3 regions of the Superficieibacter sp. BNK-5 genome follow, and region 1 is predicted to be linked to each of the others. Evidence: predicted binding sites of a transcription regulator. Region 1 holds the regulator's gene; each other region holds the start of a gene.
The links. The regulator CRP, encoded in region 1, controls carbon source genes, mostly activating them, when cyclic AMP is high. The targets are predictions, from matches to a motif close to ATGTGANNNNNNTCACAT.

Region 2: the regulator CRP is predicted to act here: its motif matches at 1,711-1,728, upstream of uxuA (mannonate dehydratase).
Region 3: the regulator CRP is predicted to act here: its motif matches at 2,122-2,139, upstream of deoC (deoxyribose-phosphate aldolase).

What each region holds. Positions count from the first base shown of each region.
Region 1 covers NZ_CP179893.1:1,826,866-1,830,135, forward strand. The annotation lists gene ACMGGS_RS08690 (YccS/YhfK family putative transporter) at 1-1,475, opposite strand, end outside; gene crp (cAMP-activated global transcriptional regulator CRP) at 1,520-2,152, opposite strand; gene ACMGGS_RS08700 (OsmC family protein) at 2,460-2,864, shown strand; gene ACMGGS_RS08705 (phosphoribulokinase) at 3,061-3,270, opposite strand, start outside.
Region 2 covers NZ_CP179893.1:4,498,386-4,501,655, forward strand. The annotation lists gene yeiP (elongation factor P-like protein YeiP) at 1-157, shown strand, start outside; gene uxuA (mannonate dehydratase) at 424-1,614, opposite strand; gene ACMGGS_RS21585 (mannitol dehydrogenase family protein) at 1,821-3,270, shown strand, end outside.
Region 3 covers NZ_CP179893.1:1,114,709-1,117,978, forward strand. The annotation lists gene ACMGGS_RS05390 (aldose 1-epimerase family protein) at 1-971, shown strand, start outside; gene deoC (deoxyribose-phosphate aldolase) at 1,340-2,011, opposite strand; gene ilvC (ketol-acid reductoisomerase) at 2,232-3,270, opposite strand, start outside.

The DNA of each region.
Region 1 (3,270 bases):
AGCGCGGTGTCGATCATCCGCGGCAAAATAAACTGTTCGCCGTTAAGGTTGATAAGCTGGAGGGTATATACGGCGGTGACGGTAAAACCAATCATCGCCCAGCCGTAATTTTTCCGCAGGATCAAATAGCTGATAATCGTAATGCCCAGCATCGCGCACAGCGTAAAACCATCCGGCACCTTAAAGTGCAGGGTCGCGCCCGCAATCACCAGCCCGACCAGCGTGCCCAGCGTCCGGTGCAGGATCCGCACCCGCGTCGCACCATAGCCGTTTTGCGTCACGAACATAATGGTCATTAAGATCCAGTAAGGCTTGGGCAGGTGCAGCACGCTTCCTGCCAGGCTGGCGATGCTGAGCATCACGCTGAGGCGGGCCGACGTGCGCAGCGCGGGAGACTTCAGTGATAAATAGTTTTTGAGTGCCGACCACAAGGGCAGACGACGCTGGCGGTCAGCCATCAAATCGCGCGGATAAAGCGGACGCAGCGTTTTCAGCACGCGGGCGATGCGGCTGAAATGCCATGCGCAAAACTGGCCGACGGGATTATCCGGATTCTGCCGGGCGATCTTCTCCAGCGCGCCAATCTGCTTCTCCATGTTGAAGCGCCCGGAATAGTGGTGATAGAGAATATCGTCGGCCATCACGCGCAGGCGAGCGGCCACGGTTTGCGCATTCCAGCGGATCACCGCTTCCGCGTGGCTTTGCTCCACCAGCTTTTGCACCTCTTCCGGCTGGTGGAGGCTGACGGAGATATGCTCCTGCAAATCCAGCGCCATCTGGAACATCCAGCGCAGCCGTTTGTAATTGTGATGTTTCTTTTCCGACAGCATATACAACTGCTGATAGCACTGGGTGATGAGATCCACCGTCTTTTGCTGACGCGCCAGCAGTGGCGGCAGCGCTTTTTCCGGATCGGCGTGCTGGGTCAGCAGGCTGTATTTGGCCTCGCAGTAGTCCGCCAGCTGACGGTAAAGCAGGCTTAGCGATTCGCGCAACGGCTGTTCGCGCCATAGCCAGAACCAGAACCAGTTGAAAAGGCCATACCAGAGCGTGCCTGTGGCATACAAGAGCATCGGCTCCCATACCGGCACTGAACCGGCCAGGCTGAGAGTAAATATAGCGGCAATTAACGAAGCGGGAAGCAGGCGTGCGTGGAGAGGGCTGATTTCTGCCGTAACGCCGAGTATCAGTGCCAACGCGGTCAGGACCAGCGGTAGCGGCGCATCTTGTGCCAGGAGGATCTGTACGGCCAGGCTACTGCCGGCAAACAGCGAACCGCCAATAATAAGACGTTTAAAAAACCGCTTATGCGGCGTATCAAGACCGGCAATATTGCAGCAGGCGGGAACCAGGGAAAATAACAGACCGTACTGGAGCTGGCCGATAATCAGACCTGTAGCCACGGGCAAACACAACACCAGCGTTTGACGTAGTGCGTAGTTCACTTCCGGGTGATAGATAAGCCTGCGCCACATAGAAGTTTATCGGCGCATTGCAGTGAATGCGCCGGGTGTCGAGCTTAGCGAGTGCCGTAAACGACGATAGTTTTACCGTGCGCGGAGATCAGACTCTGATCTTCCAGCATTTTCAGGATGCGGCCTACCGTTTCACGAGAGCAACCGACGATCTGGCCGATCTCCTGGCGGGTGATTTTGATCTGCATACCGTCCGGGTGGGTCATAGCGTCCGGCTGTTTAGCCAGGTTAAGCAGCGTCTGCGCGATACGACCGGTGACGTCGAGGAAGGCAAGGTTGCCCACTTTTTCAGACGTCACTTGCAAGCGACGCGCCATCTGTGCGGAAAGACGCATCAGGATATCCGGATTCACCTGGATCAACTGACGGAATTTTTTATAGGAAATTTCCGCGACTTCACAGGCGGTTTTTGCACGCACCCAGGCGCTACGTTCCTGGCCCTCTTCGAACAGGCCCAGTTCACCGATAAAATCGCCCTGGTTGAGGTAAGAAAGGATCATCTCTTTCCCTTCCTCATCTTTAATCAGCACTGCCACGGAGCCTTTGACGATGTAATACAGCGTCTCCGCCTTTTCACCCTGGTGAATCAGCGTGCTCTTCGATGGGTACTTATGAATGTGGCAATGAGACAAGAACCATTCGAGAGTCGGGTCTGTTTGTGGTTTGCCAAGCACCATGCGCGGTTATCCTCTGTTATAAGCTATCTCCGGCGGCTAAACGACGTTGCCTCCGGGGTTGCAATCGTTTTCTTCCCTCGGGCGGGAAGCTGACTGTCGGTATGCTCCGCAGCCGTTAATCTGATGTCCTTTGCATCTATGTATGCGCAAAGTCAATATATCACTGTAGCATCCCGTCTGTTTTAGCATAGCTTTTGCCGCCTGTCTCCTGGTGTCTCGCTTCAGCATGACGCAGGTCGCCTTCCGTTGCGAGAATTGTTATGTACGCGTAATCTGTGAAGAAAATGGCGACACTGGAGTGGATGTTATGCAAGCGCGAGTGAAATGGGTAGAGGGGTTAACGTTTCTGGGTGAGTCGGCCTCCGGGCACCAGATTTTGATGGATGGTAACTCCGGTGATAAAGCGCCCAGCCCGATGGAGATGGTGCTGATGGCCGCAGGAGGATGCAGCGCGATTGATGTGGTGTCGATCCTGCAAAAAGGGCGTCAGGCGGTGACAAACTGCGAGGTGAAACTGACGTCTGAACGCCGTGAAGAAGCCCCGCGTTTATTTACCCATATCAATTTGCACTTTATCGTTACCGGCAATGACCTGAAAGATGCGGCGGTAGCCCGGGCAGTCGATCTCTCTGCGGAGAAATATTGTTCAGTGGCGTTGATGCTGGGTAAAGCGGTGAATATTACCCATTCGTATGAGGTGGTTGCAGGGTAGGGTTAACGTCCACCTTGTTATTATGTTGCCCGCGTTTGCGGTATAGCGCGGGCAGCCGCATCGTTGTTATGCCGGGTGGCGGCTTCGCCTTACCCGGCCTACGAAAACCATCAATATCAACACTTTAATCGCAATCCACAGGCCCGCGCAAGCGCAGCGCCGCCGGGCAAAGGGCACGCCGCCAGCCACTCTTTCGCTATTCTATTTTTTTGCCTTCCATCAGCCGTTGCACCAGCGGCAGCATAATCAGTTCCATCGCCAGCCCCATTTTCCCGCCGGGCACCACTAATGTATTGATGTGGGAAATAAACGATCCCTGAAGCATCGCCAGCAGCCACGGGAAATCGATCCCTTCCAGATTGCGAAAATGAATGACGACAAAGCTTTCATCCAGTGACGGGATGCC
Region 2 (3,270 bases), 2.2 Mb from region 1:
AACGGCTCCGGGGATTAAGGGCGCGTCTGCCAGCTCACGCACCAAACCCGCGACAATGTCTACCGGCCTGGTGGTTCAGGTGCCGGAATATCTGACTACCGGTGAGAAAATCCGCATCCATATCGAAGAGTGCCGCTATATGGGTCGCGCTGACTAAGCAATTTAACGGAGCCGGTGGGTTTGCAATTTCCAGGCTGGGTAAGGCGAAGCCGCCACCCGGCAATGCGACTCGTCAGGCGCAGACACCGTGCCACGTTGCCCGGCGGCGCTTCGCTTGCACGGGCCTACGGTATCGTGGCAGATCGTTGATTACGGTAGCAACCATTGGTGATTTTGTAGGCTGGGTAAGCGCAGCGCCACCCGGCAATACAACTTCGCGACATAACGCGATAACGGCCCCTGCCGTTATCGCGTTTTTATGGCTTACAGCAGTTCAGGGAACAATGTCTGTTTTAGCGCCAGCTCAACGCCGCGCACTTCAGCCATCCCCTTCAAACGACCAATAGCGGAATAACCCGGGTTGGTCTTCTTACGCAGATCGTCAAGCATCTGATGGCCGTGGTCAGGACGGAACGGAATCGGACGCAGGTCCCCTGCTTTTTTGCGCCGCAGCTCTTCGGTCAGCACCGCTTTCACCACTGCCACCATATCCACGTCGCCCTGCAAATGCGCCCCTTCATGGAACGTTTTGGGATTTTCTTCCCGACAGGTGGAGCGCAGATGGGTAAAGTGGATGCGATCGCCAAAGGTTTCCACCATCCGCACCAGATCGTTGTCGGCGCGCACGCCGTAAGAACCGGTACACATGGTGAAACCGTTATTGATGCTGTCAACCGTCTCTTTCAGCCACTGCATATCTTCAATGGTGGAGACAATGCGCGGCAGCCCGAGGATGGGACGCGGCGGATCGTCAGGATGCACGGCCAGGCGGACACCCACTTCATCAGCCACAGCGACAATCGCTCGCAGGAAATATGCCATATTCTCACGCAGCTGCGCTTTATCGATATGATCGTACTCTGCCAGCCGCGCACGGAACTGATCCAGGGTGTAGCCCTCTTCTGCGCCCGGCAGCCCGGCGATAATATTGCGCGTCAGCTTTTCAATATCGTCCGCGCTCATGGCATTAAAATACGCCTGCGCCTGCTGCTGTTCCTGCTCGCTATAATCAGCTTTAGCACCGTCACGTTTAAGAATATGCAGTTCAAAGGCGGCAAACGCGATGTGATCAAACCGCAGCGCTTTGGAGCCGTCCGGCAGCGTGTATTCAAGATCGGTACGCGTCCAGTCCAGAATAGGCATAAAGTTGTAGCACACGGTATCAATACCGCAGGCGGCCAGATTACGGATACTCTGCTGATAATTGGCAATCCAGGTGTCGTACTGGCCGGAATGAGTTTTGATCTCTTCATGCACCGGAATGCTCTCGACCACCGACCAGGTTAACCCTTTTTCTGCCAGCAGCGCCTGACGCTGTTTAATTTCATCTACCGGCCAGACCTGACCGTTAGGAATGTGGTGTAATGCAGTGACCACGCCCGTTGCGCCAGCCTGACGCACATCATCCAAAGAGACCGGATCGTTCGGCCCATACCAACGCCAGGTTTGCTCCATCGCCTCACCCTCTCAAGTTGTTATACCAATTAAACCTATACGAATGATGACTACCATACATGTTTCCCTGTGACCGTCAATTTACGCGCCATCATTGATTGATCCAGCTCACATTCCCCGGATTTATCAGGCACACCAATTCATTTTGCTGTCATATAACTTTACAATAGCATTTGTTAATCTTTAGTTAACTGAGTGTGCCAATAATGAAGACTATAGCCTCCACCCCGCTGCCAGATGCTGTACAGCAGCCACATTATGACAGACAGCAATTGCGTACTCGCATTGTGCATTTTGGTTTTGGCGCATTCCATCGCGCGCATCAGGCCCTGCTGACCCATCGGGTGCTGAACACAAAAGGCGGCGACTGGGGAATATGTGAGATCAGCCTGTTCAGCGGTGATGTACTGATGAGCCAGCTTCGCCAGCAGGATCATCTTTACACCGTTCTGGAAAAAGGCGCACAGAGTAATGAGGCGATTATCGTTGGTGCCGTTAACGAATGTCTGAATGCAAAGCTGGATTCGCTGTCCGCCATTATTGAGAAATTTTGCGAGCCGCAGGTGGCGATTGTGTCACTGACCATCACCGAAAAAGGTTACTGCATCGATCCGGCCACTGGTCGCCTTGATGAAAGCCAACCGCGCATTATTCACGATCTGCAACATCCCACTGAACCGCACTCTGCGCCGGGTATTCTGGTGGAAGCGCTGTCGCGCCGCCGTGAACGCGGGCTTGCGCCGTTTACCGTGCTTTCCTGCGATAATATTCCCGATAATGGTCACATAGTGAAAAAGGCGGTTCTCGACATGGCCGCTAAACGGGATGCGGCGCTGGCGGTCTGGATTGAGCAGCACGTCACCTTCCCCGCCACAATGGTGGACCGCATCGTGCCGGCTGCCACCGAGGAATCGCTGAATGAGATTGCTGAACACCTGGGCGTGTTCGATCCCTGTGCTATTAGCTGTGAGCCGTTTATTCAGTGGGTCATTGAAGATAATTTTGTCGCAGGTCGCCCCGAGTGGGAAATCGCGGGCGTACAAATGGTGGAAGACGTGATGCCGTGGGAACAGATGAAACTGCGGATGCTGAACGGTAGCCATACCTTTCTCGCCTGTCTGGGTTATCTGGCGGGACATCAGCATATCAGCGACTGCATGCAGGATGCGCCATTTCGTCAGGCCGCCCGCCGTCTGATGTCTGACGAGCAGGCTCCCACTCTGAAGATTACCGGCGTTGATCTTAACGCCTATGCGGAGAGCCTGATCGAACGTTTTGCGAATCCCGCGCTGAAACACCGCACCTGGCAGATTGCGATGGACAGCAGCCAGAAACTACCGCAACGCATGCTGGAGAGCATACGCATTCACTTGCAGCGCCGGGATGCCTGGCCGCTACTGGCGCTGGGTATCGCGGGATGGATGCGCTATGTCAGCGGGAAGGATGATGCGGGAAATGCCATTGATGTGCGCGATCCGCTGGCTGACAAAATCCGCTCGCGGGTCGACAGCAGTGACGAATCACAGCGCGTCAACGCTCTGCTGACTCTGAAAGAAATTTTCGCCAACGACCTGCCGGAAAACGCAGAATTCGTTGATGCCGTTCAGCAAGCCTGGCAGCGGTTATGCGAGAAAGGCGCCCGTCAGGCGGTGATTG
Region 3 (3,270 bases), 710 kb from region 1:
CGCTTAGCCCTACCCGTGGCATGGACCTGCTACACGTCGAAGGTTTTGGCGTGCGCATGGGCTGGGACTCACCGGTGAAAGAGGTGGTGAACCCGGCATACATTAATCTGGAGAGCCGTAACGGATTGGGCTGGCTGGAAGGCTTCAACGAAATGATGGTGCGCTGCGGCTATGAATGGACCGGCCACCCGGTTACCGCCGACGGCCAGATCTACACGCTTCACGGCAAGGCGGGCAATACACCCGCCTCGCGGGTGGAAGTGGAAGTCAGTGATACCGCACCTTATGAAATCCGCGTTCGTGGTTTGATTAAAGAGAGCACATTCAAAAAAGCTGACCTGCAAACCATGACCGAACTGCGCTACGTCCCCGGCAGCAACAGCTTCAGCCTGCATGACGTCCTCACCAACCACGCCGACTATACGCACGATTATCAAATTATCTACCACAGCAACTTTGGCAAGCCGATTCTCGAAGAGGGCGCGCGCTTCCTCGCACCGATAGAGAGTATTGGTCCTTTTAATGACTATGCAAAAGGCGGCGTGAAAGCGTGGCAGACCTACCACGGGCAGACGAAAGGTTTTGATGAGATGGTATTTAACATCAAACCGTTATCTGACAGCGATCATCATTCGCTGGCGGCAGTGGTGAATAAAGCTGGCAATAAGGGCGCGGCTATCCAGTTTGATACGCGACAGCTTCCGGTGCTGACGTTATGGAAAAATACCGATACCGATAAATACGGCTACGTGACTGGTATCGAACCGGGCACCAGTTACGCCTATCCGGTTACCATCGAGCGGGAACAGAAACGCGTGAAGCAGCTTCAGCCAGGAGCAAGTACCCAGTTTGATCTCACTTATACCCTGTTGCATAACAGCGACCAGGTGGCCGAGGTGGAAAAAACCGTTCAGGGAATTCAGGGCAGCACGCCGGTGAAAGTCGAAGAGACGCCGATGGCGCAGGAGTAGTAAATACCAGTGATATGACTTTTCTGTAAGCCAATCGCAGACAATAAAAAACCCTGCTGGTGAGGCAGGGTTTTTTATTTTTCGCCCTCAGACCACGGATAGTGGTTAGAGCAGCGATGCGTGATACTTCAATTTAGCAAATTGTGAACCTGCACCGACAGGCAGTGTAAGGGTAAAGTGCAAGGGTTGCGCTCCTTTCATAAGGAGAGCGGATGGACACGCTGACGCAGAAGCTGATTGTGCTCATCGCCGTGCTGGAGTTATTACTGGCTCTGTTACGGCTGATTGACCTGCTGAAATAATTCTCAGGTTGAAACGCACCAAAGGGGGAAACCACTCCCCCTTTAATAAACATTAACGCCTGAAGTTTACCCGGCCAGCGCGTCAACAATTTCTACGCCGCAGCTGGTGCCGATACGCTCCACGCCAGCGTCAATCAGTTCCTGAGCAAATTTTAAATCGCGAATGCCGCCGGACGCTTTCACTTTAATCTGATCTTTAACGATGCTTTTCATCAGCTTAACGTCTGCCAGCGTCGCGCCGCCGGTGCCAAAGCCGGTAGAGGTTTTGATAAAATCAGGACGCACTTCGAGCGCGATTTCACACAGCTTCACTTTCTCTTCATCAGTCAGATAGCAGTTTTCGAAGATGACTTTCGACGTCACCTGATGCTTCTTACAAATGCCGACGATCGTCTCCATCTCTTTTTTGATGTAGGCGTAATTTTTGTTTTTTAGCTCGCCGATGTTAATCACATAATCAATCTCGCCGGAACCGTTGGCGATGGCGTCTTCCGTTTCAAACGCTTTGGTTTCAATCGTGTTTTGGCCCAGCGGGAAACCAATTGCCGCTCCGGCCAGAACCTCGCTTCCTTCGAGATACTTCAGGCAGGTTTTTACGACCGCCGGATTGATCGCCACCATTTTAAAGCCGTAATGTTTGCTCTTTTCGCACAGTTGCTTAAAGTCCTGCTCACAGGCAAAAGGCTTCAGCAGCGTCTGGTCGATCATCTTTGCCAGTGACTGTTTGGTTAATTTCATTTCTCTCTCCCGTTATGATGTTTAGCAGCCTTGCTGTCGGGCTGTCAGAGGATAAATCACAGCCACATATTATCGTTTTGTGTCGATTAGTAAATATTGATAGCGATCTCATGTGATAAGGATCATAAAACAACAGCAAATAACAATTACAGCATTCAGGCAATAAAAAACCTGAACTGCCGGAGAAGCAGTTCAGGTTCGGGAAGAGAGAAGGGAAGCGTTAGCCAGCGACAGCGATACGTTTCATATCGGTCATATAGCCGCGCAGTTTTTTACCCACTTCTTCAATCGGATGGTTACGCACGGCTTCGTTAACATCACGCAACTGGGCGTTATCGACCGCAGTGCCTTCGGCAGCTTTACCCAGATCGCCCGGCTGAATCTCAGTCATGAACGATTTCAGCAGCGGCACACAAGCGTAAGAGAACAGGTAATTACCGTACTCAGCGGTATCGGAGATGACCACGTTCATTTCGTACAGACGCTTACGGGCGATAGTATTCGCGATCAGCGGCAGCTCGTGCAGGGATTCGTAGTAAGCGGACTCTTCGATGATGCCGGAATCGACCATGGTTTCGAACGCCAGTTCAACACCGGCTTTCACCATCGCGATCATCAGGACGCCTTTATCGAAGTATTCCTGCTCGCTAATTTTGCCTTCAAACTGTGGCGCGGTTTCGAAAGCGGTTTTGCCAGTCTCTTCGCGCCAGGTCAGCAGTTTCTTATCATCGTTGGCCCAGTCGGCCATCATGCCGGAAGAGAACTCACCGGAGATGATGTCGTCCATATGTTTCTGGAACAGCGGTGCCATGATCCCTTTAAGCTGTTCAGACAGTGCATAAGCACGGACTTTTGCCGGGTTGGACAGGCGGTCCATCATCAGCGTGATACCGCCCTGCTTCAGCGCTTCGGTGATGGTTTCCCAGCCGAACTGAATCAGTTTTTCGGCATAGGCCGGGTCAGTACCTTCTTCCACCAGCTTGTCGAAGCACAGCAGCGAACCGGCCTGCAACATGCCACACAGAATGGTCTGCTCGCCCATCAGGTCAGATTTCACTTCCGCAACGAAAGAAGACTCCAGTACGCCCGCGCGATGACCACCGGTCGCCGCAGCCCAGGCTTTGGCAATCGCCATGCCTTCGCCTTTCGGATCGTTTTCCGGGTGAACGGCAATCAGTGTCGGCACGCCGAAACCGCGCTTGTACTCTTCACGGACTTCAGTGCCCGGACATTTCGGTGCCACCATCACCACGGTGATG